Regions from separate parts of the Stutzerimonas sp. C6.4V genome, predicted to be linked through region 2. Evidence: predicted binding sites of a transcription regulator. Region 2 holds the regulator's gene; each other region holds the start of a gene.
The links. Region 2 encodes sigma-54, which starts transcription at its own class of promoters, with help from an activator protein. Its sites were predicted from a motif close to ANTGGCATNNANNTTGCTNT; they were not measured.

Region 1 (10,118 bases), on a different contig from region 2:
GACGCGGCGATGAATGACCTGATCCGTCCGGCGTTGTATCAGGCCTGGATGGACGTGGTGCCAGTCCAGCCACGCGAAGGCGAGGCACGCCACTACGACATCGTTGGCCCGATCTGCGAAACCGGTGACTTCCTCGCCAAGGAGCGACCGCTGGTGCTCGCCGAAGGGGATCTGCTGGCGGTCCGCTCGGCCGGAGCCTATGGTTTCGTCATGAGTTCGAACTACAACACCCGCGGCCGCGCCGCCGAGGTGCTGGTGGACGGCGACGAAGCCTACGAAGTGCGCCGCCGCGAAAGCGTGCAGGAGCTATACGCTGGCGAAAGCCTGCTGCCCGCCTGAGGCCAAGACGATGCTTTTGCGTTTTACCAAGATGCACGGCCTGGGCAACGATTTCATGGTCATCGACCTGATCAGCCAGCACGCGCATATCCAGCCCAAGCACGCCAAGCAGTGGGGTGACCGGCATACGGGCGTGGGCTTTGATCAGCTGTTGCTGGTCGAACCACCGCATAACCCGGACGTGGACTTCCGCTATCGCATCTTCAACTCCGATGGTTCGGAAGTGGAGCAATGCGGTAACGGCGCCCGCTGCTTTGCGCGCTTCGTGCTGGACAAGCGGCTGACCATGAAGCGTCAGATCCGCGTCGAGACCAAGGGCGGCATCATCGAGCTCCATGTCCGGCCTGACGGCCAGATCACTGTGGACATGGGACCGCCTCGTCTGGTGCCGAGCGAAATCCCCTTTCAGGCGGACAGCGAAGCCTTGAGCTACCGGTTGGATGTCGATGGCCAGCAGCTTGAGATCGCGGCAGTGTCCATGGGCAATCCCCATGCGGTGCTCCGCGTGGCGGACATCGATACTGCTCCGGTTCATCAGCTCGGGCCGAAGATTGAGCATCACCCGCGCTTTCCACAGCGGGTCAATGCCGGCTTCCTGCAGGTCATCGACCGTCAGCACGCGAAATTGCGCGTCTGGGAGCGCGGTGCCGGTGAAACCCAGGCCTGTGGCACCGGTGCCTGTGCGGCGGCGGTTGCAGCGATTCGCCAGGGCTGGATGGATTCGCCGGTACAGCTCGATCTGCCCGGCGGCCGTTTGTCCATCGAATGGGCAGGTCCCGGACAGCCCGTTATGATGACCGGCCCCGCCGTTCGCGTATTCGAAGGACAGGTTCGCCTATGACCGAGCAAAACCAGGAAAAGCCATCGTTGCCGGATGCAGAAGCCGTCGCAGCCTATTTGCGGGCCCATCCGGAGTTCTTTGTTGACCACGACGAACTGATCCCCGAACTTCGCATACCCCATCTCCCCGGCGGCGCCGTGTCGTTGGTCGAGCGTCAGGTGAAACTGCTGCGCGAGCGCAACATCGAGATGCGTCATCGGCTGGCGCACCTGATGGATGTTGCCCGCGATAATGATCGACTGTTCGACAAGACGCGCCGGCTGGTACTCGACTTGCTGGATGCCAACAGCCTGGAGGAAATCATCAGCGCGGTGGACGAAAGCCTGCGGCACGAATTCCAGGTCCCCTTCGTAAGCCTGATCCTGTTCAGCGAGTCGCCGCTTCCGGTAGGCCGCAGCGTTACCCACGCTGAAGCCCAGCAATCCATCGGTGGATTGCTCGGCAGCGGCAAGACCGTCTGCGGTGTGCTTCGCCCGCACGAGCTGGCCTTTCTCTTCGGCGAGGAAGAAAGCCACGGCATCGGCTCGGCGGCTGTGGTCGCGCTGGACAAGCAACAGGGCATCCTGGCGATCGGCAGCGCGGATCCGCAGCATTACAAGAGTTCGCTGGGCACGCTGTTTCTCGGCTATATCGCCGAAGTACTGACGCGGGTGCTTCCTAGCTATTACACGCCGCTTCGGTCGGTACGCTGAAGCTGGAAGCCAGCGCGGCCTGGACGTGGTGCCGGCTTGAGAGCGTGATGATGCAAACTGATCTGGATGCCTATCTCCAGCACCTGCGCAGCGAGCGGCAGGTGTCACCGCACACGCTGGATGGCTACCGGCGCGATCTCGGCAAGGTCATGGCATTCTGCGAGAAGCAGCAGCTCGATACCTGGTCTTCGCTGAAGAGTGTTCATGTCCGCCAACTGATCGCCGAACAGCATCGCCAGGGTCAATCAGGGCGCAGTCTTGCGCGCCTGTTATCCTCGCTGCGCGGACTGTACCGCTACCTCAATCAGGAAGGCCGTTGCACACACGACCCGGCGGTGGGCATATCGGCCCCCAAGGGTGAACGGCGGCTACCGCGACTGCTCGACACCGATCGGGCCATGCAACTGCTCGATGGCGGGGTTGAAGGCGACTTCATCGGCTATCGTGACCAGGCCATGCTCGAACTGTTCTATTCGTCAGGGTTGCGTCTGGCCGAGCTGGTCGGGCTGAACCTCGACCAGCTGGACCTGCCCGCAGGGCTGGTTCAGGTTCATGGCAAGGGCAACAAGGCGCGGGTGCTGCCCGTCGGCCGCAAGGCGCGTGAAGCCCTCGAAGCCTGGCTGCCACAGCGAGCATTGAGCAATCCGCCAGATGGTGCGGTTTTCGTCAGCCAGCAAGGCCGGCGTCTGGGCTCACGCGCGGTGCAGCTGCGGGTGCGCCAGGCCGGCGTTCGCGAGCTGGGCCAGCACCTGCATCCGCATATGCTCAGGCACAGCTTCGCCAGTCATCTGCTGGAATCATCCCAGGACCTTCGCTCGGTGCAGGAACTGCTCGGCCACGCCGATATCGGTACTACCCAGATTTATACGCACCTGGACTTCCAACATTTGGCCAAGGTCTATGACCAGGCGCACCCTCGCGCCAAACGCAAGCAAGGCAGTGACTCATGACCATTCGACTGATCACCTTCGACCTCGATGACACCTTGTGGGATGTCGGCCCGGTCATTCACAGCGCCGAAAATTGTCTGCGCGATTGGCTCGGGCAGCATGCACCTCGGCTGGGCGGGTTTCCGGTGGAGTCGCTCGCTGCAATCCGCCGCATGCTGGTCGAGTCCGAGCCGGACCTGAAGCACCGCATCAGCGAGCTACGTCGACGCATCCTGTTCCATGCCTTGCATGACGCCGGCTACCCGGAGGGCGACGCCCGAGACCTTGCCAGCCAGGCATTCGAAGTCTTTCTCGAAGCGCGGCATGCCATCGATCTTTTCCCGGACGTGCACCCAACACTGGAGCGCCTGGCCAATCACTACACGCTTGGTGTGCTGACCAACGGGAATGCGGACGTCCGGCGGCTGGGGTTGGCCGACTACTTCCAGTTCACCCTGTGCGCAGAGGACTTGGGCATCGGCAAGCCGGACCCTAGACCGTTCCGGGAGGCGCTTGGGCGAGCGGGAGTAGCCGCCGAGCATGCGGTGCACATTGGCGATCACCCTGACGACGATATCGGTGGTGCGCAGCGCGCCGGCATGCGTGCCGTCTGGTTCAATCCGGGCAGTAAAGCGTGGCAGCAGGAGGCCCAGCCTGACGCCGAGGTTCGCAGCCTGGCAGAGCTCCCCGCCCTGCTCGCAAGGTGGCGATAACAGGTCAACGAACCCGCAGCGCAGATACAACAAAGCCCAACACAGGTGTTGGGCTTTGTTGCGGTCACGCCTTGCGGAGCGAAGCTTAGTGTGATCCCGACCCTTCCGGATCTATATAGGACGGCTTCCGTATTTGCTGTCGGGCTTCTTGGGTGGATCCGCGACCACGTTGGGTTCGACTTCCTGTACACGCCCCCCGCGAGCCAGGAACTCCTCCATTGCTCGAGCCAACTCGTCACGTTCCCTCTGCTTGGCTTCCAGGCTCGGCAGCTCTTCGACTACAACCGCCTTGGCCTTCTTTTTACTGGTGGGCGTCGCACGGTCACTGTCGGTGCTTTCGTCGTCGGCGCTGTTATCGACTTCGCCGTCATCGGCAGCAGCCAGCTCCTCGCCTTCGTCCTCGTCGCTAGTGTCCAGATCGTCTTGTTCTAGTTCTTCGTCACTCATGTTCAACCTCGTACCTTGCCAAAGCGGAAGTTATAGCCCAGCGATGTGCTTTGTTCGCCATCGCCAAAAAAAATTCAACTCGCCATCCCATGCAACGTGGCCAGTACCTGCCTGGCGCCGCCTTGATCCCGGTGCTCACCGAGATAAACACCTTGCCAGGTCCCCAACGCCAGCCGCCCCTCACTGACAGGCAGACTCACCTGGCAGCCCAACAGGCTTGCCTTGAAATGCGCGGGTAGATCGTCCGGCCCTTCATAATCGTGTTCGTAGCCACCCTGCCCCTGCGGTACCAAGCGATTGAAGAATCGCTCGAAATCGCGCCGGACTGCACCATCGGCATTCTCATTGACCGTCAACGACGCCGAGGTATGCCGCAGCCACAGGTGTAACAGACCGGTCTGGCATTGTTGCAGTTCCGGCAGTTGAGCAAGCAGCTCGTCGGTTATCAGATGGAAGCCTCGCGGCCTTGGACGCAGCGTGATCATCGTCTGTAGCCACATGCTTCACGGCTCCTCAACCACGTGAACGGGCGCATTCTAGCGCGGTGCCAAAAAAAACAAAGGGCGCCCTGAGGCGCCCCTGTCGGTAAATGATGAATCAACGCTTGTTGGTGAACTCCGGATAGGCCTCGAGGCCGCATTCGACCACATCGACGCCCTCGTACTCCTCCTCTTCGCTCACGCGCAAACCGATGACAGCCTTGAGAATCCCCCAGACAACCAGACTGGCGATGAATACCCAGGCAAAGATCGAAGCCAGGCCCAACAGCTGAGCGCCAAAGGACGCATCGGCGTTGGTCAGCGGCACCGCCAGCAGTCCCCACATGCCTACGACGCCATGCACCGAAATGGCACCGACCGGGTCATCCAGCTTGAGCTTGTCCAGGCCGAGGATGCTGAACACCACCAGCACGCCACCTACGCCGCCGATCAACACGGACTGCAGCGCGCTCGGGGTCAGCGGCTCGGCAGTGATGGCAACCAGACCAGCCAGTGCACCGTTGAGGACCATGGTCAGGTCGGACTTGCCGAACAGCAGACGCGCCGTTATCAGTGCTGCAACAAGGCCGCCGGCAGCTGCCATATTGGTGTTGGTGAACACCTGGGCGACAGCATTGGCGTCTTCGATGGTGCTCATCTTCAGCTGCGAACCGCCGTTGAAACCGAACCAGCCCATCCACAGGATGAACGCACCCAAGGTCGCCAGCGGCAGGTTGGCGCCGGGGATCGCATTGATCTGGCCGTTCGGACCGTACTTGCCCTTGCGCGGGCCCAGCAGCAACACGCCAGCCAAGGCCGCCGAAGCACCGGCCATGTGCACCAGACCGGAGCCTGCGAAGTCCAGGAAGCCGGCTGCATCAAGGAAACCACCGCCCCATTTCCAGAAACCCTGCACCGGGTAGATGACGCCCGTCATCACCACTGCGAAGGCGATGAAGGCCCAGAGCTTCATCCGCTCGGCCACCGCGCCGGAGACCACCGACATGCAGGTCGCGGCGAACACGACCTGGAAGAAGAAGTCGGCACGGGTCGAGTAGTACGGTGCGTCTTCGCCACCGGCGGCGACTACGTCCACGGCGTTCTCGTCACCGATCAGGAAGCCCAGGCTCGGCAGGATGCCGCCGTCGGGGCTGGAGTACATGATGTAGTAGCCGATCAACAGGTACATGATCGAGGCCACGGCGTAGAGCACGATGTTCTTGGTGAGGATCTCGGCGGTATTCTTCGCCCGGACCAGACCGGCTTCGAGCATGGAAAAACCGGCCGCCATCCACATCACCAGCGCACCGCAGATGAGGAAATAGAAGGTATCGAGTCCGTACTGGACGGGTATCAAAGCTGTGCTATCCATTTTTTATCACCTTTTGCCGAGCGCCGTGGGCGCTGTTCGGTTAAGGCGCCCGGGTTGGCTCCGGGCGCACTCCGTGTGCTTACAGGTTGTAGCCGCGCTCGTTGTGCAGGCTGAGATCCAGGCCGACCGTTTCTTCTTCTTCGCTGACACGTAGCCCCATCACCACATCGATCACCTTGAGGATCACGAAGGTGACGATGGCGGTGTACACGACCGTGAAGAGCACGCCCTTGAACTGGATCCACAGCTGCAGTGCGATGTTTTCCACCTCACCGAAGCCGCCCAGCGCCGGCGCTGCGAACACACCAGTGAGCAACGCACCAACGATGCCGCCGACGCCGTGCACGCCAAAGGCATCGAGCGAGTCGTCGTACCCGAGCTTGCGTTTCAGGCTGGTGGCGCAGAAGAAACAGATAACGCCCGAGGCCAAGCCGATGATCAGGGCGCCCATCGGGCCCACCGTGCCAGCCGCCGGGGTGATGGCTACCAGGCCGGCAACAACACCGGAGGCGATACCCAGGGCGCTGGGTTTGCCGTGGGTCATCCATTCGGCGAACATCCAGCTCAGCGCAGCCGCAGCGGTGGCGATCTGGGTCACCAGCATAGCCATTCCGGCCGTGCCGTTGGCGGCCAGCGAGGAGCCGGCGTTGAAACCGAACCAGCCGATCCAGAGCATCGCGGCGCCGACCAGGGTCAGACCGAGGTTGTGAGGTGCCATCGGCGTGGTCGGGTAGCCCTTGCGCTTGCCGAGCACCAGGCACGCCACCAGCCCGGCAATACCGGCATTGATATGCACCACGGTGCCGCCCGCAAAATCCAGCACGCCCCAGTCCCACATCAGGCCGCCATCGCCACCCCAGACCATGTGTGCAATAGGTGCATAGACCAGCGTGAACCAGACGCCCATGAACACCAGCATCGCGGAGAACTTCATGCGCTCGGCGAACGCACCGACGATCAGCGCTGGTGTGATGATGGCGAAGGTCATCTGGAAGGTGATGAACACACTCTCCGGTACGGTACCGGTGAGGCTGTCAGGCGTCAGGCCGCTGAGAAAGGCACGACCGAGCCCGCCGACGAACGAATTGAGGTTGGTGACGCCTGCTTCCATGCCAGCCGTGTCGAACGCCAGGCTGTAGCCGTAGACCATCCAGAGGATGCTCATGAGGCCGGTGATGGCGAAGCACTGCATCATGACCGACAAGATGTTCTTGGAACGGACCATGCCGCCATAGAACAGCGCCAGGCCTGGAATCGTCATGAGCAGCACCAGCGCAGTGGCCGTGAGCATCCATGCCGTATCGCCGGAATCAAGCGTTGCCTCCTGCGCCATGGCGATGCCGGGGCAAATCAGAGACAAAAGGGCTCCTAGCCCTGCGAATTTTCGCAGAGTCATGGTTTTACTCCTGGGGCGTGGGGGTTCGTAGGCCTGCCAAGCAGGCAATCGCAAATACTCGGTGGCGCGTGGCGAGGCGTAGGGCGTTAATGCCGACTCGTCAGTTCGCTACGCGCCAGGCCGTCAGATTGCGTCGGTATCGGTTTCGCCTGTACGGATGCGAATGGCCTGTTCCAGGTTGACGACGAATATCTTGCCGTCGCCGATCTTGCCGGTGTTGGCTGCCTTGGTGATGGCCTCGATCACACGGTCGAGCTGATCGTCGGCGATGGCCACGTCGATCTTTACCTTCGGCAGGAAATCGACCACGTACTCAGCGCCACGGTACAGCTCGGTATGGCCCTTCTGGCGACCGAAGCCCTTGACCTCGGTAACCGTGATGCCCTGGACGCCAATCTCGGACAGCGACTCGCGCACGTCGTCCAGCTTGAACGGCTTGATGATGGCAGTGACTAGTTTCATGAAAACTTCTCCCGTTTAGGTGGACTTGCCCCAGAAGTACGAACCCGGCTCAAGTCTAAGCGCAGTGTCTGGCTCTTGTAACGCGCCGGCGTCGCCGAGCGAGCATCCGACACCATCAACCGATCCGACGAAACGTCCCGAATCGCCTATGACCCGCAACCTGCAGGTGCTTGCGTCACGAGGAACCAAGCAGAATCGATGCCAATTTTGTCGGATAGCCGGTTTGGCGCGATCCACTGCAGGCCCGCAAGATCATGCGGACTCAAAGCCCTTTGCCTGCGCACCAGTTCAGTGCGCCCTGCTGCGGCGACATGCCCGAAAACGTGCACGGGCGCAAAAATGACGCGCGAACCGGCCGTGCTACACTGCCGGTCGCTCAAAGAAAGGTGATCCCCATGTTCCCACCCAAAGCGTTCCTGGATGCCGTCGGCTCGCAAGCCTCGCGCCTTTTCAACGGTGAAAATCCCCTGCCCCGTGCGGAGATCGAAGCCCAGCTCAAAGGCATCGTGCAGGGAGCTCTGAACAAACTCGATGTGGTCAGCCGTGATGAGTTCGACACCCAGATGGTGGTGCTTGCCCGCACCCGAGCCAGGCTGGAAGCCCTCGAAGCCAAGGTCGCCGAGCTCGAAGAGAAGTTAACGCCCCCCACCTCCGAGTGAACCCGGAGGAAACGATCAAAGGAGTGATCGGATGTCCCTCGCAATTGTTCACAGCCGCGCCCAGCTGGGCGTGGAAGCGCCTGCCGTAACGGTAGAGGCGCATCTGGCCAACGGCCTGCCCTCGCTCGCACTGGTCGGGCTGCCGGAAACCGCGGTCAAGGAAAGCAAGGACCGCGTGCGCAGCGCGATCCTGACTTCCGGCTTCGATTTCCCGGCGCGCCGCATCACCCTCAACCTGGCACCTGCTGATCTGCCCAAGGATGGAGGCCGTTTCGACCTGGCCATCGCTCTCGGCATTCTGGCCGCCAGCGCACAGATACCCGGCGATCGCCTCGACACCTTGGAATGCCTGGGGGAACTGGCCCTGTCCGGCGCACTACGCCCGGTTCAGGGGGTGCTGCCTGCAGCATTGGCAGCACGCCAGGCCGGACGCGCGCTGCTGGTACCTCAAGCCAATGCCGAAGAAGCCAGCCTGGCCTCGGGATTGGTGGTCTACGTCGCTGACCATCTTCTTGAAGTGGCCGCGCACTTCAACGGCGTAACCACCATCGAGCCCTTCAAGGCGCAAGGGCTGCTGCGCCAGGTGCTGCCTTACCCTGACCTTGCGGATGTGCAGGGGCAGGCCGCCGCCAAGCGCGGCCTGCTGGTCGCCGCAGCCGGCGCGCATAATCTGCTCTTTTCGGGCCCTCCCGGGACCGGCAAGACCCTGCTGGCAAGCCGTTTGCCCGGCTTGCTGCCCCCGCTGGACGAGCAGGAGGCGCTGGAAGTGGCCGCGATTCATTCGGTTGCAAGCCAGTCTCCGCTTGAACACTGGCCTCAGCGCCCATTCCGGCAGCCCCATCACAGTGCATCGGGCCCTGCTCTGGTCGGCGGCGGCAGTCGGCCGAGGCCTGGGGAAATCACCCTGGCACATCAGGGCGTGCTGTTTCTCGACGAGCTGCCCGAATTCGACCGCAAGGTGCTGGAGGTTCTGCGCGAGCCGCTGGAGTCCGGCTGCATCGTGATTGCCCGCGCGCGAGACAAGGTCCGCTTCCCGGCGCGTTTTCAGCTGGTCGCGGCAATGAACCCCTGTCCCTGTGGCTACCTTGGCGACCCCAGCGGCCGATGCCGCTGCTCTCCCGATCAGATCCAGCGCTATCGTGGCAAGCTTTCCGGGCCGCTGCTGGATCGCATCGACCTGCATCTGACGGTCGCACGCGAGGCCACTTCCCTGAATGTGCCGCTCGCCAGCACCGATACCACACAGCAGGTGGCCGCACAGGTAGCCGAGGCACGGCAGATTCAGTTGCGCCGCCAAGGCTGCGCCAACGCCTTTCTTGACCTTTCAGGCTTGCGCAGCCACTGCCAATTGCAGCCCGACGATCAGCTTTGGCTGGAGCGCGCCTGCGAACGCCTGGGTCTCTCTCTGCGTGCTGCACACCGGATACTGAAGGTTGCGCGCACGCTGGCCGACCTTCAACAGGGCAAATCCATTGGCCGCGTGCACCTGGCCGAGGCACTGCAATACCGCCCTGGAGGCCAGGCTGGCTGAGCTGGGAGGCTTTCGGACTGCACCGAGAAAGCGCGCCGAAAACGAAGCTACGCGTCTTGGAGAAGCTTAATTTCCGCTGCAACTTGCCTGTTTAGATGGTCCATTCTGTTGAGCAGCCTCGTTGCAATTGGCAATCCACCGGTTGAAAACCGACCAGTATGCTAGATTGCGCCCTCTTCGCCACAGGCGGCCACTCCCTAATTGGTAACTAAAAGGAGCGCAGCATGGAGGCCAACAAGTCTTCTTCTCCCACCCTCA
Region 2 (10,118 bases):
CGCCAGGCGTTGCCCCAGATCCTGCAGTGCATGCAGTTCGCGCTTGACCTGGGTTTTACTTTTTTCCTCGAAACTGTCGAGGTCGGAAATATCAGACATGAGGCGGGTCCAGTAGAAATTGCCGCCATGATAACAGCAGCCATGCCAGGGGACTTAATGCAAGCGTCCCTGGCTGACATGATCGAATGACAAGGTCTGGAGTGTTTTATGAGTGAAGTTGAAGGGATCGGCCCGCAGGCATTGCCGGGGTTGCGTGAAAAGGTAGCGCGCATACTCGAGGAAGCCAGCCGGCAAGGCGCCAGCGCCTGCGAAGTATCCGTTTCGATGGAGCAGGGACTTTCCACGACGATCCGGCAGCGCGAAGTCGAGACCGTTGAATTCAATCGCGACCAGGGCTTCGGCATCACCCTGTACGTGGGCCAGCGAAAGGGTTCGGCGAGCACCACCGGCAGCGGCGAAGAGTCGATTCGCGAAACCGTAGCGGCTGCCCTGGCAATTGCCAAACACGCCTCCGAAGACGAGTTTGCCGGTCTCGCGGCGCCCGAATTGATGGCCAGGGACGTACCGGACCTCGATCTCTACCACCCCTGGGCCATCTCGCCCGACGAGGCAGTGGAATTGGCGCTCAGCTGCGAGGCGGCGGCATTCGACACCGATCCCCGTATCCGCAACGCCGACGGCACCAGTCTGAGTACGCATCAGGGCTGCCGTGCCTACGGTAACAGCAACGGTTTCATCGGAGCCTATAGCAGTACCCGGCACAGCCTCAGTTGCGTGATGATTGCCGAGGCCGAGGGCCAGATGCAGCGCGACTATCATTACGACGTGAGCCGCCTTGCCAGCGAACTCGCCGCCCCGCAAGCGATCGGTCGCCGCGCGGCAGAGCGGGCCGTTCGCCGCCTCGGCGCACGACCGGTGCCAACCTGCGATGTGCCGGTGCTGTTCTCATCCGAGTTGGCGACGGGTTTGTTCGGACATTTCCTCGCGGCCATTTCCGGCGGCAACCTCTACCGCAAGTCCTCCTATCTGGAAGATGCCCTGGGGCAGGTCCTGTTTCCCGAGTGGCTGAATCTTGATGAGCGGCCATTGTTGCCGCGTGGGCTGGCGAGTTCTGCCTATGACGGCGATGGTCTGGCCACGTACGCCAAGCCATTCGTTGACAACGGCAAGTTGGTTTCCTATGTGCTCGGTACCTATTCTGGCCGCAAGCTGGGCATGCCCAGCACCGCCAATGCGGGTGGCGTTCACAATCTGTTCGTGACCCATGGGGACGAGGATCAGGCGGCGCTGATCAAGCGCATGGGGCGTGGGCTGCTGGTGACGGAGCTGATGGGCCAGGGTCTGAACCTGGTCACGGGTGACTATTCACGCGGGGCAGGCGGCTTCTGGGTGGAAAACGGCGAAATCCAGTTTCCGGTGCAGGAAGTGACGATAGCCGGCAATTTGCGCGACATGTTTCGTCAGATCGTTGCGGTTGGCAATGACATCGAGAAGCGCAGCAGCATTCATACCGGTTCGGTGCTGATCGAGCGGATGAAGGTGGCGGGGCAGTAATAGGGCAGCTGGAGGTCTGGAACGGGAAGCCTGAGGCTAGGCAAAAAGCTTGACGGGATTCAGCGCCTAGCCACACTGACTCCAGCCTCCAGCCTCCAGCCTCCAGCCTCCAGCCTCCAGCCTCCAGCCTCCAGCCTCCAGCCTCCAGCCTCCAGCCTCCAGCCTCCAGCTTCCAGCTTCCAGCTTCCAGCTACTCACCCTCTTCAAAGTAATCTTCGATCAAGGCGACCAGTGCGTCGAGCGCCTCCTGCTCCTGTTCGCCCTCGGCGTGCAGATGCAGCGTGGTGCCCTTGCTTGCGGCGAGCATCATCACCGCCATGATGCTCTTGCCATCGACCAGCGTGGCCGGGCAACGTCCGACGCGCACCTGACAGGGGAAACGGTTGGCAACACCGACGAACTTGGCCGCAGCACGGGCATGCAGCCCAAGCTTGTTGATGATGATGATTTCGCAGGACGGCATTTTTTTTCCTAGGCCAGGTCGCGATGGCGAACCTGAACGTTCTTCAATGGCTCGCGCAGGGCCCGGCCAATGCGCTCTGCCAGATAAACCGAACGATGGTGGCCGCCAGTGCAGCCGATGGCAACCGTGACATAGGCGCGATTGCTGGCGGCGAATCGCGGCAGCCATTTGCTCAGGTAGCCCAGGATGTCCTGATACATCTCCTCGACATCGGCCTGCATGGCGAGATAGTCGATGACAGGCTGATCCAGTCCGGAAAATTCGCGCAACTCGGCTTTCCAGTAGGGATTGGGCAGGCAGCGCACATCGAATACCAGATCGGCGTCGACCGGCATGCCTCGCTTGAAGCCGAACGACTCGAAGAGAAAGGCGGTGCCGGGTTCGGGCTTGTTCAGCAGGCGCAGCTTGAGCGTGTCGCGCAGTTGATAGAGGTTCAGATGTGTCGTGTCGATCTTCAGGTCGGCGTGATCGATGATCGGCGCCAGCAGCAATTCCTCGTCATGGATCGCCTCGGCCAGCGAGCGATGCTCGGTGGTCAGCGGATGGCGCCGACGGGTTTCGGAAAAGCGCTTCAGTAGGGTTTCATCTGCGGCGTCGAGGTACAGCACATCGCAGTGGATGTGCCGCGCGCGTACTTCGTCGAGCAGCTCGGGAAAGCGCTTGAGCTGGCTTGGCAGGTTGCGCGCATCAATGGAGACCGCGACCTGTGGTTGCAGGAGTTCGGTGTGCAGTAGCGCTCGTTCGGCAAGCTCTGGCAGTAACCCGGCTGGCAGATTGTCGATGCAATAGAAACCGTTGTCTTCGAGTACCGCCAGTGCGGTGCTTTTCCCCGAGCCCGAGCGCCCGCTGACGATGATCAGGCGCATGGCGTTACCGCGGCAGGTGGCTTGGCATACGCGTCGATGCGCCGGTTCAGGCTGATATATCGACCACAGGATTCGCAGGTTGGGTACACGTCTCTTCCCTCACTTCATGCGGAGGCGTGACATGCCGCCTCGCTAGCGGCCGCTTTGTATATCAACAATCGCCTGGTAAAGATCCTGGCTGGTAGGCGCCTTGCGCAGCTGATCGCGCACCTCCTCGCGATCCAGCATGCTGGCGATCTGGCGAAGCAGTTCGAGGTGCTCATCGGTTGCGGCTTGCGGGACCAGAAGCACGAACAAGAGGTCAACCGGTGCGCCGTCGATGGCATCGAAGTCCACTGGCCCGTCGAGTCGCAACACCGCGCTAAGCGGCGATGCACAGCCGGCCATGCGGCAGTGAGGAATGGCGATACCGTTGCCAAACCCGGTGGAGCCTAGTTTTTCGCGGGCAACGAAACTCTCGAAGACAGTTTGTGGGTCCAGGTCTGGCAAATCCTGGGCGATCACCTTGGCGATCTGCTCCAGGACGCGTTTCTTACTACCTCCCGGTACGTTCACGAGGGAACGTCCGGGGGTCAGGATGTTTTCGATTCGGATCATGATGGGTTAGCGAGCAAGGGCACCCTGGCTATGGTCGAGCTGTTTTTCTTTATGCTTGATGAGCTGGCGATCCAGCTTGTCGGCAAGCAGGTCGATGGCTGCATACATGTCTTCATGTTCGGCGTTGGCAACGACTTCGCGCCCGGCTACGTGCAGCGTGGCTTCGGCCTTTTGTCTGAGTTTCTCGACCTGCAGCACTACCTGGACGGCAATGATGCGATCGAAATGTCGTTCCAGTCGCTCGAATTTCTCCTCGACGTAGTCACGCAGGGCTTCGGTGATTTCCAGGTGAAGGCCAGTGATGTTGACTTGCATACTGCATCTCCTTATTGCCACGTGCGAAGGGCTGGCGATGAGCCGCTCAGGTCGCCTGCGTCACAGCAGCCGCTTGCGTTCGCTAGACGGCGCGATCCCGAGAGATTCGCGATATTTGGCGACTGTTCGGCGTGCGACCTGGATACCCTGTGCCTCCAGTAAACCAGCGATCTTGCTGTCGCTCAATGGCTTTTTCTGGTTTTCCGCAGCCACCAGCTTCTTGATGATCGCGCGGATCGCAGTAGAGGAGCATTCGCCGCCTTCGGCGGTGCTCACATGGCTGGAAAAGAAGTATTTCAGCTCATAGATGCCGCGAGGTGTGTGCATGTATTTCTGAGTGGTGACGCGGGAAATCGTCGACTCGTGCATACCGACCGCTTCGGCGATGTCATGCAGCACCAGGGGCTTCATGGCTTCATCGCCGTGGTCGAGAAAGCCGCGCTGATGCTCGACGATCTGCGTGGCGACTTTCATCAGGGTTTCATTGCGGCTGAGCAGGCTCTTGATAAACCAGCGCGCCTCCTGCAACTGGTTGCGCATGAAGGTGTTGTCAGCGCTCGAATCGGCACGCTTTACGAAGCCTGCATACTGGGCATTGACCCGCAATCGCGGCATGGCATCCTGGTTCAGTTCCACCAGCCAGCGGTCGTTGTGCTTGCGCACGATGACATCGGGCACCACGTACTCCGGCTCGCTCGTTTCGATTTGCGAGCCCGGGCGCGGATTGAGGGTCTGGATCAGGTCCACAACCTGGCGCAGTTCATCTTCCTTGAGCTTCATGCGGCGCATCAGGGCGCTGTAGTCCCGGCTGCCGAGGATGTCCAGATGGTCGCCAACCAGGCGCATCGCCTCCGCCAGCCACGGGGTGCGCTCGGGCAACTGGCGCAGCTGCAGAAGCAGGCACTCACGCAGGTCACGTGCGCCAATGCCGGCCGGTTCGAACTGCTGGATACGGCGCAGCACCACTTCGATCTCGTCCAGCTCGATTTCGAGCTCCGGATCGAAGGATTCAAGTACCTCTTCCAGGGTCTCGTCGAGGTAGCCCTGCGGGTTGATGCAGTCGATCAGCGTGGCCGCGATGAGCCGATCGGTGTCGCTCATCGGCGCGAGATTCAACTGCCAGAGCAGATGGCTCTGCAAGCTTTCACCGGCGGAGGTGCGGGTGGTGAAGTCCCATTCGTCATCATCGCTGCTGGGCAGGCTGCTGGCGCTGGTCTGATAGATGTCCTCCCAGGCAGTATCGACTGGCAGCTCGCTGGGGATGCGATCTCCCCAATCACCGTCCTCGAAGTTTTCTACCGTATTGATCGGCTCTTCATGGTGGGTGTCGGTATTGTTCTGCTCGCTTGCCGTGGTCTCGGGCTTCCTTTCGACCGACTCGGCCATAGGGTCCGAGTTGTCGAAGTCGTCCCCATCTTCCTCGCGTTCGAGCATGGGGTTGGAATCCAGCGCTTCCTGGATCTCCTGCTGGAGATCCAGCGTGGACAGCTGGAGCAGTCGTATGGCCTGTTGCAGCTGCGGTGTCATCGTCAGCTGCTGGCCCATCTTCAGGACTAGCGATGGTTTCATGGCAGAGGACTTCGAACCTTGTTTGCCGGCGCAACCGCGCCTGTTCCATTTCGTTGACGCCCGCCGGCGTCCCTGTAAGCAAATTATATGCCTGCCAACGAAGCCTTTGCCTAGCCCCCGGTGCCTGTCTCGAAGCGAAATCCCGCAATCAGAGGCGGAATTCGTGTCCGAGATACACTTCCTTCACGAGCTGGTTGGCCAGGATGGTCTCGGCGTTGCCTTCGGCGATCAGTTGGCCATCGTTGACGATGTAGGCTGTTTCACAGATATCCAGCGTTTCGCGGACATTGTGATCGGTGATCAGTACGCCGATGCCCTTGGCCTTGAGGTGATGGATGATCTGCTTGATATCGCCGACCGAAATCGGGTCCACGCCGGCGAAAGGCTCGTCGAGCAGGATGAACTTGGGTGCCGTGGCCAGCGCACGTGCGATCTCGACGCGACGGCGTTCGCCACCCGACAGGCTCATGCCGAGGCTGTCGCGGATGTGGCTGATATGAAACTCCTGAAGCAAGCCTTCAAGTGCCTGCTGGCGCCCGTTGCGGTCCAGGTCCTTGCGCGTCTCAAGGATCGCCATGATGTTGTCGGCCACCGATAGCTTGCGGAAGATCGAGGCCTCCTGTGGCAGGTAGCCGATGCCTGCCCGTGCTCGACCATGCATGGACTGGTGGGTTACGTCCTGGTCATCGATCAGCACGCGGCCCTGGTCGGCCCTGACCAGTCCCACGATCATGTAGAAGCAGGTGGTCTTTCCGGCACCGTTGGGCCCGAGAAGGCCGACGATTTGACCGCTGTCGATCGAAAGACTCACGTCGCGCACGACCTGACGGCTCTTGTAGCTTTTGGCCAGGTGCTGGGCTTTCAGCGTTGCCATTACTCGCTCTGCTCCGCTGTCGACTCGTCTTTCTTGCGGGGCTGGATGACCATGTCGACGCGCGGCTGTGGCGTGGTCACATCGGTATTGGTTGCGCGGCCTGCGTTGACGATCTGGCGCTGGGTGTCATAAACGATCTTTTCGCCTTCGAAAGTATTGCCCTCCTGGACGACCTTTGCCTGGTCGATCAGCACGATACGCTCGTTTGCCGCGAAGTACTGGATCGTCAGCCCATAGGCCTTGACGATCTCCTTGTCGACCGCCGGCTTCTGCTCGTAATAGGCGGGCTTGCCGATCGAGGTGAATACTTCGACGTCACCGTTCTTGTTCTGGGTGATGGTCACGGTGTCGCCGGTGATCTTCATCGTGCCCTGGGTGATGACCACATCACCGCGATAGACCGCGACGCCCTGGCGATCGTCCAGCTCGGCCGTGTCGGCCTGCACGCGGATCGGCTGGTTGCGGTCTTCGGGCAGTGCATGGGCATTGGCGCCGAGCAGGAAGATGCTCATTCCGAGCAGGAAAGGAAGGGTCTTAACGCAGCTCATGCTGGCCTCTTACATTGGATAGCAGGAGCATCCTGCCTTCGTTCAGGTACGCTTTCATACCCGTAGCGTTCGTAACGCCGTTCGCGGCGACGATTCTAACGGGTTGCCCGGTCTCGGCATATTCCTCATCCGGCAGCACGGTCATCCGGCTGCTGGTGATGATTGTCGGGCGGCCCTTGGCATCGGTGCGCTCGACGCGGACGTTGTCGATAAGCTCCACCTCCTTGCCCTGCGGGCCAACTTCGCCGCGCTCGCTGGTAACGTGCCAGGGCAGGGCGGAGCCGCGGTAGGAGCGAAGGTCGGGGCGGGTCAGCAGGCTGACGTCGCTTGCCTTGATATGTTCGACCTTGTCTGCTGTCAGCTCGTAGTTGCGCTTGCCGTCCGGCTGATACTGCACGGTGCGGGTGTTGGTGGCATAGAAGTCGATCGGTGATTGCTCTGCAGCGGTGGCCGGGGCGTCCTGCATGAAGCTTTCGGGACGAATGTTCCAATAGCCTACCGCGACCAGCAGCAGCGCAATCATCAGAAGGAGGCCGGGAAGGCGGATTCGGCTCAGCATCGGGACCTCATAGATAGGCGGATTGCGCGGCGTCCAGGGTACCCTGCGCGCGCATGATCAACTCGCAGAAACTCGCGTGCAGCGCCTTCGCCGCCGCGTGCGGTCGTGACGCCGTGGGCATGCTGACGGACGAAGCTGTCGGCGCTGGCGACAGCCATGCCCAGGCCAACCCGGCGAATGACCGGCAGGTCGGGCAGGTCGTCGCCGAGGTAGGCCACCTGAGCATAATCGAGTTCAAGTTCGCCCAGCAGTTCATCGAGCACCACCAGCTTGTCTTCGCGACCCTGGTACAGGTGCTGAATGCCGAGCCCCTGGGCGCGCCGCTCGACCACCGGGGTCTTGCGTCCGCTGATGATCGCGGTGCGAACGCCGGAGTTGATCAGCATCTTGATGCCGTGCCCGTCCAGGGTGTTGAAGGTCTTGAACTCGCTGCCGTCGACCAGGAAATACAGCTTGCCGTCGGTGAGCACACCATCGACATCGAAAATGGCCAGGCGAACATCTCGGGCGCGGCGCAGCAGATCGTTCATTACATTACCCCTGCACGCAACAGGTCGTGCATGTTCAGTGCGCCCACCGGGCGGTCGCGTTCGTCGACCACCACCAGCGCGTTGATCTTGTTGTCTTCCATGATCTTCAGGGCTTCGGCGGCGAGCATGTCGGCGTTGGCGGTCTTGCCATGGATGGTCATGACCTGGTCGATGCTGGCCTGTCGCACATCGACACCCTTGTCCAGCGTGCGGCGCAGGTCACCGTCGGTAAATATCCCGGCGAGGCGGCCATCCTCTTCCACCACGACCGTCATGCCGAGGCCTTTCTGGGTCATCTCCAGCAGGGCGTCACGCAGCGACGTGCCCCGGCTTACCTGTGGCAGGCGGTCGTCGGAATGCATGACGTGCTCGACCTTGAGCAGCAGGCGCCGTCCCAGCGCACCGCCCGGATGGGAAAAGGCAAAATCTTCCGCGGTGAAGCCGCGAGCTTCGAGCAGGGCAATGGCCAGGGCATCGCCCAGCACGAGACTCACGGTGGTGGAGGACGTAGGCGCCAGATTCAGTGGGCAGGCTTCGATGGCTACGCTGGCGTCGATGTTGACCTCGGCGGCCTTGGCCAGCACTGATTCGGGGTTGCCGGTCATGCTGATGAGGGTGATGCCCAGGCGTTTGATCAGCGGCAGCAGGGTCACGATCTCGCTGGTGCTGCCCGAGTTGGAGAGCGCCAGCACGACATCGTCCCGGGTGATCATGCCCATGTCGCCATGGCTGGCTTCGGCCGGGTGTACGAAGAATGCCGTGGTGCCCGTGCTGGCGAGAGTGGCGGCGATCTTGTTGCCGATATGGCCCGATTTGCCCATGCCGACCACCACGACACGGCCCTTGCACTGCAGGATGAGTTCACAGGCCCTGACGAACTGCTCGTCGATACGCGTTCTGAGTTGCTCGACCGCTTCCACTTCCATGCGGATAGTGCGTTGGGCAGTCTCGATCAGCTGGCTGCTCTGGCTCATGTCTGGTCATCGCCTGAATGAAAACGCGAGATTATAGCGCCAATCCAGCCGCCCCTCACCGAAAGCTTTAGTGCAGATCGTCGCGCCTGTAGCTGAATGCAAGCTGAACGGCGTGCGATTGCTCATGTGCCGATACAGTGGGCTGCTTGGGACGCCTACGGCGCGGTGCTATAGTTCGCGCCGCCAAAACGGCTCTGCGAAGTATCTCCGAACGCTCGGAGCGCGTCTGTTTCGCAGGCTGTATCCGAGGAGATCCGATGAGTGCCGCCAACGCTAACGCCGTCGAGCTGAAGGGTGTCACCTTCAAGCGCGGCGAGCGGAGCATTTTCAATAACATCGACATGGTCATTCCGCGCGGCAAGGTGACGGCCATCATGGGGCCGTCAGGCTGTGGCAAGACCACCTTGTTGCGCCTGATTGCTGCACAGTTGAAGCCCGTCAGTGGCGAAGTCTGGGTGGCCGGGACCAACCTGCCCAGTCTCTCGCGCCGCGAGCTGTTCGACATGCGCAAGCAGATGGGCGTGCTGTTCCAGAGTGGCGCGCTGTTTACCGATCTAGACGTGTTCGAGAACGTCGCCTTCCCCTTGCGTGTGCACACCAGGCTGCCGGAGGAAATGATCCGGGACATCGTACTGATGAAGCTGCAGGCGGTCGGGTTGCGCGGTGCGGTCGAGCTGATGCCGGACGAACTGTCCGGTGGCATGAAACGTCGCGTGGCACTGGCAAGGGCCATTGCCCTGGACCCTCAGATCCTTATGTATGACGAGCCCTTTGCCGGCCAGGACCCCATTGCCATGGGCGTGCTGGTCCAGCTCATTCGTCTGCTCAACGACGCGCTCGGCATTACCAGCATCGTGGTGTCCCATGATCTGGCTGAAACGGCCAGCATCGCCGATTACATCTATGTGGTCGGCGACGGCCAGGTCCTGGGGCAGGGCACGCCGGCGGACTTGCGCCAGTCGGATAACCCGAGGATTCAGCAATTCATGCGCGGCGCCGCGGATGGCCCTGTGCCGTTCCATTTCCCTGCGCCGGACTATGCCGACGACCTGTTGCGAGGCTCAGATGCGTAAGCGTTCCCTGATCGAGCGAATCCGCCTGTTTGGTGTGGCCGGCATCGATGTGGTCGCCGCCCAGGGCCGTGCGACACTTTTCCTGTTTCATGCGCTGTTCGGCTCCAGCGGCCTGGACAACCGCTTTTCGTTGCTGGTCAGGCAGCTCTACTCGGTAGGGGTGCTGTCGCTCGCCATCGTGGTGGTCTCTGGCCTG
Region 3 (10,118 bases), on a different contig from region 2:
CCAGGAGTACTTCATAACTCGACGTCCGGGGGTCAGCAGACCACTACACCTCTGCAGTCTTCTTGTATGCGAAGCGAGACTGCTAGCTGCTTTTCTGTACGCCTCGCTCATGCCAACAGAAAGCATGGAGGTAATCCAAGCAGCAGAGAAAAGGCGCCCTAGGGCGCCTTTTCATTTCCAGCTAAACCAGCATCAAGCCTTGGCTTTCTTTGCCGCGCGGTTGCGCTCGCCTTCGTCGAGGATCTTCTTGCGAAGACGGATCGACTTCGGGGTCACTTCACACAGCTCGTCGTCCTGGATGAATTCCAGAGCCTGTTCCAAGGTGAAGCGTACCGGCGGGACCAGGGCGATGGTCTCGTCCTTGCCCGACGCACGCATGTTGTCGAGTTTCTTGCCCTTGGTGGGGTTGACGCCCAGGTCGTTGTCGCGGCTGTTCAGGCCGACGATCTGACCGTTGTAGATCTCCTGGCCGTGCTCGACGAACAGCTTGCCGCGCGCCTGCAGGGTTTCCAGGGAGTAGGTCAGCGCCTTGCCTGTTTCGACCGAAACCAGTACGCCGTTCTGACGGCCGGACATGTGGCCCGACTTCATCACGTCGTAGCGATCGAAGATCGAAGTCAGGATGCCGGCGCCGTTGGTCAGGGTCAGGAACTGGTTACGGAAGCCGATCAGACCACGGGCCGGGATGTTGTATTCCAGGCGCACGCGGCCCTTGCCATCCGGAACCATGTTGCTCAGGTCGCCCTTGCGCAGGCCCATCTCTTCCATGACCTTGCCCTGCGCTTCTTCAGGGATGTCGATGGTGACGTTCTCGAACGGCTCGTGCTTGACGCCGTCTACTTCGCGGATGATCACCTCCGGACGACCTACAGCCATCTCGAAGCCTTCGCGGCGCATGTTCTCGATCAGTACCGATAGGTGCAGCTCACCACGGCCAGAGACCTTGAACTTGTCCGCGGAGTCGCCTTCTTCGACGCGCAGGGCCACGTTGTACAGCAGTTCCTTGTCCAGGCGCTCCTTGATGTTACGGCTGGTGACGAACTTGCCTTCCTTGCCGCAGAACGGCGAATCGTTGACCTGGAAGGTCATGGAAACGGTCGGCTCGTCGACAGTCAGCGGCTTCATCGCTTCGACGTTGTTCATGTCGCATAGGGTATCGGAGATGAACAGCTCGTCGAAACCGCTGATGCAGACGATGTCGCCCGCGGTGGCTTCTTCGACGTCGACGCGGTGCAGACCGTGGTGACCCATCAGCTTGAGGATACGGCCGTTACGCTTCTTGCCATGCATGTCGATAGCGGTGACGGGCGTGTTCGGCTTGACGCGACCGCGGGCGATACGGCCGACACCGATGATGCCGAGGAAGCTGTTGTAGTCCAGCGCGGAAATCTGCATCTGGAACGGACCGTCGATATCGACTTTCGGAGCTGGCACGTGATCGACGATCGCCTGGTACAGCGGGGTCATGTCTTCGGCCATGTCGGTGTGATCCAGACCGGCGATGCCGTTCAGGGCCGAGGCGTAGACAACCTGGAAGTCCAGCTGCTCTTCGGTGGCGCCCAGGTTGTCGAACAGGTCGAAGATCTGGTCCAGCACCCAGTCAGGACGCGCGCCCGGACGGTCGACCTTGTTGATCACCACGATCGGACGCAGGCCGGCCTCGAAGGCCTTCTTGGTCACGAAGCGGGTTTGCGGCATCGGGCCGTCCTGGGCGTCGACCAGCAGCAGCACGGAGTCGACCATCGACATCACCCGCTCGACTTCACCGCCGAAGTCGGCGTGGCCGGGGGTGTCGACGATGTTGATGCGGTACTCGTTCCAGCGAATGGCGGTGTTCTTGGCCAGGATGGTGATGCCGCGCTCTTTTTCCTGGTCGTTGCTGTCCATCACGCGCTCGTCGTTGAGCTCGCCGCGCTCCAGGGTGCCGGACTGACGCAGGAGCTTGTCGACCAGTGTGGTTTTGCCATGGTCAACGTGGGCGATGATGGCGATGTTACGGAGATTATCGATCACTTTGGGGTACCTAAAAGAAGCTGAAAGCCGGCAGCCTGGAGCTGGAAGCCGGAAGAAAAGGCAGCGCACACCGCCGGGTCGGGAGGGTGCTTGCGTCTGATGACGAAGTGGCTGGTAGAACAGAGACGTTTCACTTCGAGCTTCCAGCTTCAAGCTTCAAGCCTACCGGCCGATAAACCCTCACGTTCTGGTGCCCCTCGCTCAGCAAGTGATGAGCATGCAGGCGGCTCATGACACCTTTATCGCAATAAAGCAGGTACTGGCGGTTCTCATCCAGCTCCTTGAAGCGGTTGTTCAGCGCATAGAAGGGCAGCGTTTGCACTTCGATGCCTTGCATTTCAAGAGGTTCGTCCTCGGCAAGGTCAGGATGGCGAATGTCGAGCACCACCTGCCCTGCACTTGCTTCGACGACTTCTTCGACCTGCAAATCCTGACCCAACTCGTCGATGACGCGATCGATGGCGACCTGTCGGGCGTTGGCCATGGCACGCTCGAGGATGGCCATGTCGAACTGCTTCTCTTCGTGCTCGACGCGGTAACGCTTGGCCTTGGTCGTCGGGTTTACCGAGATGACGCCACAGTACTCGGGCATGTTCTTGGCAAACTCGGCGGTGCCGATCTCGAATGCGGTGTCGATGATGTCCTGCTTGTGGCTGGCGATCAGCGGGCGCAGCACCAGCATGTCGGTGGCCGAATCGATCACCGACAGATTCGGCAGGGTCTGGCTGGAGACCTGGGAAATCGCCTCGCCTGTCACCAGTGCATCGATATGCAGGCGCTCGGCGATCTGCGTCGATACGCGCAGCATCATGCGCTTGAGCACGACGCCCATCTGGCTGTTGTCGACCTTTTCGAGGATCTCACCGACGACTTCTTCGAACGGCACGCTGATAAAGAGCACGCGATGGGAGCTGCCGTACTTCTTCCATAAATAGTGGGCAACTTCCATCACGCCCAGCTCGTGGGCGCGGCCACCCAGATTGAAGAAGCAGAAATGGGTCATCAGGCCGCGGCGCATCATCTGGTAAGCCGCTACAGTGGAGTCGAAACCGCCGGACATGAGCACCAGCGTCTGCTCCAGTGCACCCAGCGGATAGCCGCCGATGCCGTCGTGTTGTGCGTGCACGACAAACAGGCGCTGGTCGCGGATTTCCATCCGCACCTCGATTTCCGGGGACTTCAGGGAAATGCCGGCCGCACCGCACTGCACGCGAAGCTCACCGCCGACATAGCGCTCGACGTCCATCGAACTGAACGGATGTTTGCCGGCCCGCTTGCAGCGCACCGCGAAGATCTTGCCCGGCAGGCGATCGGCGTAGTGGGCCTTGCACTTGGCCAGGATGTCGTCCATATCCCCCAATGGGTATTCATGCACCTCAAGGCAATGTGCGATGCCGGGCGTGCAGCGCAGGCGCTCGATCATCTGGTGCAATGTCTTCAAATCACTGACTGCGGTTTCCACCTCGACGTTGTCCCACACCCCCTCCACCCGCAGTCCGGGATCGAGGTCGCGCAGCACGGTACGGATGTTCTTCGCCAGCTGGCGAATGAAACCCTTGCGTACCGGCGGGCTCTTGATGGTGATTTCGGGAAAAACCTTGACGATCAGCTTCATTGAAAACGCGCGTGCGCCGACATGGCGTAAAAGAGGGGGGCGGAGTATATCGGAATTTGATCAACCTTTAGACAGTTTATTCTGCGATGCCTTCTGCGCACCATACTGGGTCATATCAGTTACGCACCGCACCATTAGAGTGCGCCAGGAGGGCGATTTAGTGCCGCATGTCGAAACGTATGGCCCGCCAAGGCGGTCCCAGGCGCTTCAGACCCATCTCGGAGCACTGGCATGCAATTTGCTCCCTTGTGAGGCAGGTCGCCTTGACGGAGTATCCCCGCTCGGCTTCACCCCTAGATTTCGGAAGCTTGTCTCTGTCAACGCTTCCACCACTTGGAGAGCACCATGTCGAAGTCGCTTCAACTGATCAAAGATTACGATGTGAAGTGGATTGATCTGCGCTTCACCGACACCAAGGGCAAGCAGCACCACGTCACCGTTCCGGCACGTGATGCTCAGGACGAAGATTTCTTCGAGCACGGCAAGATGTTCGACGGCTCTTCCATTCATGGCTGGAAAGGCATCGAAGCCTCCGACATGATCCTGATGCCGGTCGACGAAACCGCCGTACTGGATCCCTTTACTGAAGAACCGACCCTGATCCTGGTCTGCGACATCGTCGAGCCGAGCACCATGCAGGGCTACGACCGCGACCCGCGCTCCATCGCCAAGCGCGCCGAGGAGTTCCTCAAGTCCACCGGTATCGGTGACACCGTATTCGTAGGCCCGGAGCCTGAGTTCTTCATCTTCGACCAGGTGAAGTTCAAGTCCGACATCTCCGGCTCCATGTTCAAGATCTACTCCGAGCAAGGCTCCTGGATGACCGATCAGGACGTCGAAGGCGGCAACAAGGGCCATCGCCCAGCCGTTAAAGGCGGCTATTTCCCAGTTCCGCCGTGCGACCACGACCACGAAATCCGTACTGCCATGTGCAACGCCATGGAAGAGATGGGCCTGGTCGTCGAAGTGCATCACCACGAAGTGGCGACTGCCGGCCAGAACGAAATCGGCGTCAAGTTCAACACGCTGGTCAACAAGGCTGACGAAGTCCAGACCCTGAAATACTGCGTGCACAACGTAGCCGACGCCTATGGCAAGACCGCTACCTTCATGCCGAAGCCGCTGTACGGCGATAACGGTTCGGGCATGCACGTGCACATGTCGATCTCCAAAGACGGCAAGAACACCTTCGCCGGTGAAGGCTATGCCGGCCTGTCCGAGACCGCCCTGTACTTCATTGGCGGCATCATCAAGCATGGTAAAGCTCTGAACGGCTTCACCAACCCGTCGACCAACTCCTACAAGCGTCTGGTGCCAGGCTTCGAAGCGCCGGTCATGCTGGCCTACTCGGCGCGCAACCGTTCCGCCTCGATCCGTATCCCTTACGTCTCCAGCCCGAAAGCCCGCCGTATCGAAGCGCGCTTCCCGGACCCGGCTGCCAACCCTTACCTGTGCTTCGCTGCACTGCTGATGGCTGGCCTGGACGGCATCCAGAACAAGATCCACCCTGGCGATGCGGCGGACAAGAACCTGTACGATCTGCCGCCGGAAGAAGGCAAGCTGATCCCGCAGGTTTGCGGCAGCCTGAAGGAAGCCCTGGAAGAGCTGGACAAGGGCCGCGCGTTCCTGACCAAGGGCGGCGTGTTCTCCGACGACTTCATCGACGCCTACCTCGAGCTGAAGAGCGAGGAAGAAATCAAGGTCCGTACCTTCGTTCATCCGCTGGAATACGACCTGTATTACAGCGTCTGATCCGGTCCGCGTGACAGAAAAGGCCTCCTTCGGGAGGCTTTTTCGTTTCTGCGCTGCCACCAGACAGGACCCTCAACGCCTCGCCACGCAACCGGAGTGGCGTCGCTCCCAAATCCCATCGACCGCACTTGCCTAGCCCGCCCAGCGGTGCAAGGCTTTATGAACCCCACATCGCGGAGCCTCCCATGCGCATTGCATTGTTCAGCCTGCTACTCGCATTCATGGCACCTGCCATGGCGCAGATCTACAAATACACGGACGACAAGGGCAACACCGTGTTTACCAATCAGCCGCCCGAAGGCGTGGCGGTCGATACTGTCGACCTTCCGCCCGCCAACACCGTAGACATCAAGACGCCGGAAGCACCACCACCATTGGCCGACGAGCAGAGCGGCGAGGGTCAGCAGCAGCCTTACCGCAGCCTCGCCATTGGCGGCGTCCCGGACGAACAGGCGTTGCGTGCCAACAACGGCACCTTCGTCGTCAACGCGCAGCTCGACCCGCCGCTGAAACAAGGGCATCAGATTAGATTTCTACTCGATGGCGTGCCGCAGGCAGAACCCGGCGACACCACAGCGCTGCATCTGACCAACGTCGACCGTGGCACTCACCTGATCGAAGTCCAGGTGCTCAGCGGCGGACAGGTTGTGCAGCGCGCCGAGGAGCAGTTCACCGTTCAGCGCGTGCATACCTCCAGCCCGGCCCGCCCATGATCCGCCCCACGCTCGCCCTGCCCGGGCTGTTGCTGACGCTTGCCCTACCGGCCAGCGCAGCGATCTACAGCTATATCGATGCCGAGGGTAATCGGGTCTTCACCGACCGCCCTGGTGGTCGCGCCGCCGAGCAGGTCGAGACCAGGCCGGCCAACAGCATGGCCGCCCAGCCGCTACCTCCACCAAAGCAGGCGGTCAGGGTGCTGGAGGCAGCCACACCGGGTTACGCGCTGCTCGATATCGTGCAGCCAGCTCCCGATGCCACCATCCGCAACAATGCAGGTGAACTGACCGTCAGCGTGACCAGCGACCCAGCCCTGCATCCCGGCCACCAATACCGGCTGCTGCTTGATGGCGCTCCCTTTGGCGCGCCAGGCGAGAGCCCTGTATTGATGTTGCAGAACGTCGACCGAGGCAGCCACGAGCTGTTAGTCGAAGTGATCGACAGCCAGGGAATGACCCTGCAAGCCAGCACGCCGCGTGCCTTTCATATGATGCGCACCTCCCTGGCGCAACGCCGGCAGGTCAATCCATGCAGGAAGGATGATTACGGCGTCCGCCCGGAGTGCCCGCTCAGGGACAAGCCAGTGGAAAAGAAAGATATTCCCTTCGTGCCCTTTCTGTGATCATGCTGCGCACCGCAATGGTGCGCAGCCGAAGCCGTCCCGATTCGTGTCACCCCGTTTCCAGCGCGCCCCGCTCTGGAGCGCCAGTGCCCACCGTGCCGCGCCGAAAAGGAGCGCCTTGGTTTGCTTCTTGCATTTCCCGTTCTACACACCGGATGCGGACTGCCATGATCAACGAAGCCCTACAGCGCCTGCTGATCGAGAACCTCACCACCGCCACCTTGCTGCTCAACTCACGGCTGCGCCTGGAACACATGAATCCGGCCGCCGAGATGCTGCTTGCCGTCAGCGGCCAGCGCAGCCACGGTCAGTTCATCAGCGAACTCTTCACCGAATCATCCGAGGCCCTGGCCGCATTGCGCCTGGCTGTCGAGGAAGCCCATCCCTTCACCAAGCGGGAAGCGACCCTGACCTCCGCCAGCGGCCAGTCGCTGACCGTGGACTACGCCGTGACGCCAATACTGACGAAGCAGGAGACGATGCTGCTGCTCGAGGTGCTGCCACGCGACCGCCTGCTGCGCATCACTAAGGAAGAGGCGCAGCTATCCAAGCAGGAAACCACCAAGATGCTGGTGCGCGGCCTCGCCCACGAGATCAAGAATCCGCTCGGCGGCATACGGGGTGCGGCCCAGCTGCTGGCCCGTGAGCTGCCCGAAGAGCACCTGAAGGACTACACAGAGGTCATCATCGAAGAGGCTGACCGCCTGCGTAACCTGGTTGACCGGATGCTGGGCTCGAACAAGTTGCCATCGCTGTCGATGACCAACATTCATGAGGTCCTTGAGCATGTCGCCAGCCTGATCGAAGCCGAGTGCCAGGGAAGCCTCATTTTGGTGCGCGATTACGACCCGAGCATTCCCGAAGTCCTGATGGACCGTGAGCAGATGATCCAGGCGGTGCTCAACATCATGCGCAACGCCATGCAGGCGCTGGCCGGGCAGACTGAGCTTGGGCTCGGCCGCCTCACACTGCGCACCCGCACCCTGCGCCAGTTCACCATCGGGCATATCCGGCATCGCCTGGTGGCGCGCATCGAAATCATCGACAACGGCCCCGGCATTCCTGCCGAGCTGCAGAACACCCTCTTCTACCCGATGGTCAGCGGTCGCCCGGATGGCACCGGGCTGGGCCTGGCCATTACCCAGAACATCATCAGTCAGCATCAGGGGTTGATCGAATGCGAAAGCCATCCCGGGCACACCGCGTTCTCGATTTTCCTGCCACTGGAACAAGGAGCACCAACCGCATGAGCCGCAGTGAAACTGTCTGGATTGTCGACGATGACCGCTCCATCCGCTGGGTACTCGAAAAGGCCCTGCAGCAGGAAAACATGACCACCCAGAGCTTCGACAGCGCCGATGGCGTGCTGGCGAAACTCTCGCGGCAGCAGCCCGACGTGATCATCTCCGACATCCGCATGCCCGGCGTAAGCGGCCTGGACCTGCTGGCGCAGATCCGTGATCTCTATCCGCGCCTGCCAGTCATCATCATGACCGCCCATTCGGACCTCGACAGCGCGGTTGCCTCGTACCAGGGCGGCGCGTTCGAGTACCTGCCCAAGCCTTTCGACGTGGATGAGGCAGTGTCTCTGGTCAAGCGCGCCAACCAGCACGCCAAGGAGCAGCAGGGGCTCAGCAAGGCACCGGCCGATCAGCGCCATACACCGGAGATCATTGGCGAAGCGCCGGCGATGCAGGAAGTGTTTCGCGCCATCGGCCGGCTCTCTCATTCCAACATCACCGTGTTGATCAATGGCGAATCCGGTACCGGCAAGGAACTGGTTGCCCACGCCCTGCACCGTCACAGCCCGCGTTCGGCATCACCCTTCATTGCCCTGAACATGGCGGCGATTCCCAAGGATCTGATGGAATCCGAGCTGTTCGGTCACGAAAAAGGCGCCTTTACCGGTGCGGCCAACCAACGCCGTGGGCGCTTCGAGCAGGCCGACGGCGGCACCCTGTTCCTGGACGAGATCGGAGACATGCCGGCCGACACCCAGACTCGCCTGCTGCGCGTCCTGGCTGATGGCGAGTTCTACCGGGTCGGCGGCCATACGCCGGTCAAGGTCGACGTGCGCATCATTGCCGCGACTCACCAGGACCTGGAAACCCTGGTCCAGGCCGGCAAGTTCCGAGAAGACCTGTTCCATCGTCTGAACGTGATCCGCATCCATATTCCGCGCCTGTCCGATCGCCGCGAGGACATTCCGACGCTGGCTTCACACTTCCTCGCCAATGCCGCCACCGAGCTGTCCGTCGAAACCAAGCTGCTCAAGCCCGAGACCGAGGAGTACCTGCAGAACCTGCCATGGCCAGGCAACGTGCGGCAGCTGGAGAACACCTGCCGCTGGATCACGGTCATGGCGTCCGGGCGCGAGGTGCACGTCAGCGACCTGCCACCGGAACTGCTCAACCAGCCGACCGATTCCATGCCATCGAACAATTGGGAGCAGGCACTGCGCCACTGGGCTGACCTGGCGCTGGCTCGCGGCCAGTCCAACCTGCTGGACGAGGCAGTGCCGGCGTTCGAGCGGATCATGATCGAGACAGCGCTCAAGCACACCGCAGGTCGCCGCCGCGATGCCGCGCTGTTGCTCGGCTGGGGCCGCAACACCCTGACGCGCAAGATCAAGGAACTGGGCATGGGCGGTGACGGCCCCGACGAGGACGAAGGCGAGGAGGCCTGATCTCCGCACGCTCGCTAGCGCGGCTGGACCTGCAAGAGCAGGCGCCAGTCACCGTCAAGTTTGTCGCCCGACCAGCTGGCTGCCAGCGGTCGGGTCGCCACGACATGCACCAGCAGGCCCTTCTCCGTTGTCTGCACCCTCCAGCTGGCACTCGCACCGGCCACGTCGAGGCGCCCGGTTTCGGCCCGGCCCTCGGCCTGGAACAGCATACCCACCGCGCCCTCCACATCCTGGCTGTAGATCTCCGGCTCGCGATCGAACCACAGCTGCAGACCACCTCCCACCGGCTCCACACGCAGCAACTGCACAGGCCCTGGCTTGAAAACGTGCCCCAGCAATGATCCGAACAGCAACCCGAGCAGCACCAGCGAGCCGAAAAAGCGCCGGCGCAGACGAGGTAGCGGGTCGACAGGCGCAGTAGAATGCGCGTCGTTTTCAGAGCGGGTGTCGCGCATGTTCCATGTGATCCTTTTTCAACCGGAGATTCCGCCGAATACCGGCAACATTATCAGGCTATGTGCCAATGCTGGCTGCAGCCTGCATCTGATCGAGCCCCTGGGCTTCGAGCTGGATGACAAACGCCTGCGCCGGGCGGGCCTGGATTATCACGAGTACGCACCGCTCAAGCGCCACGCCAGCCTCGACGCCTGCCTGGCCAGCCTCGGACAGCCGCGGCTGTTCGCCTTTACAACCAAGGGCTCGCAACCCTTCCA

Region 1: a site for sigma-54 is predicted at 7,857-7,876, ahead of glnK (P-II family nitrogen regulator). Genes of this name have one in related genera too.
Region 3: a site for sigma-54 is predicted at 3,854-3,873, ahead of glnA (glutamate--ammonia ligase). Genes of this name have one in related genera too.

Annotation. Positions count from the first base shown of each region.
Region 1 covers NZ_JBZUBM010000002.1:20,676-30,793, forward strand. Annotated here, with positions in the region: gene lysA (diaminopimelate decarboxylase) at 1-339, shown strand, start outside; gene dapF (diaminopimelate epimerase) at 350-1,180, shown strand; gene AC4LFW_RS15935 (DUF484 family protein) at 1,177-1,872, shown strand; gene xerC (tyrosine recombinase XerC) at 1,923-2,822, shown strand; gene AC4LFW_RS15945 (HAD family hydrolase) at 2,819-3,514, shown strand; gene sutA (dormancy-specific transcriptional regulator SutA) at 3,626-3,961, opposite strand; gene AC4LFW_RS15955 (secondary thiamine-phosphate synthase enzyme YjbQ) at 4,036-4,461, opposite strand; gene AC4LFW_RS15960 (ammonium transporter) at 4,559-5,812, opposite strand; gene AC4LFW_RS15965 (ammonium transporter) at 5,892-7,208, opposite strand; gene glnK (P-II family nitrogen regulator) at 7,332-7,670, opposite strand; gene AC4LFW_RS15975 (accessory factor UbiK family protein) at 8,066-8,329, shown strand; gene AC4LFW_RS15980 (YifB family Mg chelatase-like AAA ATPase) at 8,361-9,860, shown strand; gene AC4LFW_RS15985 (BCCT family transporter) at 10,085-10,118, shown strand, end outside.
Region 2 covers NZ_JBZUBM010000001.1:265,224-275,341, forward strand. Annotated here, with positions in the region: gene yjgA (ribosome biogenesis factor YjgA) at 1-99, opposite strand, end outside; gene pmbA (metalloprotease PmbA) at 208-1,554, shown strand; gene AC4LFW_RS01195 (HPr family phosphocarrier protein) at 1,745-2,017, opposite strand; gene rapZ (RNase adapter RapZ) at 2,026-2,883, opposite strand; gene ptsN (PTS IIA-like nitrogen regulatory protein PtsN) at 3,016-3,480, opposite strand; gene hpf (ribosome hibernation promoting factor) at 3,487-3,795, opposite strand; gene AC4LFW_RS01215 (RNA polymerase factor sigma-54) at 3,856-5,364, opposite strand; gene lptB (LPS export ABC transporter ATP-binding protein) at 5,513-6,238, opposite strand; gene lptA (lipopolysaccharide transport periplasmic protein LptA) at 6,238-6,786, opposite strand; gene lptC (LPS export ABC transporter periplasmic protein LptC) at 6,773-7,345, opposite strand; partial or broken gene AC4LFW_RS01235 (KdsC family phosphatase) at 7,353-7,875, opposite strand; gene AC4LFW_RS01240 (KpsF/GutQ family sugar-phosphate isomerase) at 7,875-8,849, opposite strand; gene AC4LFW_RS01245 (ATP-binding cassette domain-containing protein) at 9,107-9,922, shown strand; gene mlaE (lipid asymmetry maintenance ABC transporter permease subunit MlaE) at 9,915-10,118, shown strand, end outside.
Region 3 covers NZ_JBZUBM010000002.1:259,094-269,211, forward strand. Annotated here, with positions in the region: gene typA (translational GTPase TypA) at 193-2,013, opposite strand; gene thiI (tRNA uracil 4-sulfurtransferase ThiI) at 2,144-3,628, opposite strand; gene glnA (glutamate--ammonia ligase) at 3,974-5,380, shown strand; gene AC4LFW_RS17055 (DUF4124 domain-containing protein) at 5,566-6,093, shown strand; gene AC4LFW_RS17060 (DUF4124 domain-containing protein) at 6,090-6,719, shown strand; gene glnL (nitrogen regulation protein NR(II)) at 6,887-7,969, shown strand; gene ntrC (nitrogen regulation protein NR(I)) at 7,966-9,405, shown strand; gene AC4LFW_RS17075 (hypothetical protein) at 9,420-9,860, opposite strand; gene trmL (tRNA (uridine(34)/cytosine(34)/5-carboxymethylaminomethyluridine(34)-2'-O)-methyltransferase TrmL) at 9,859-10,118, shown strand, end outside.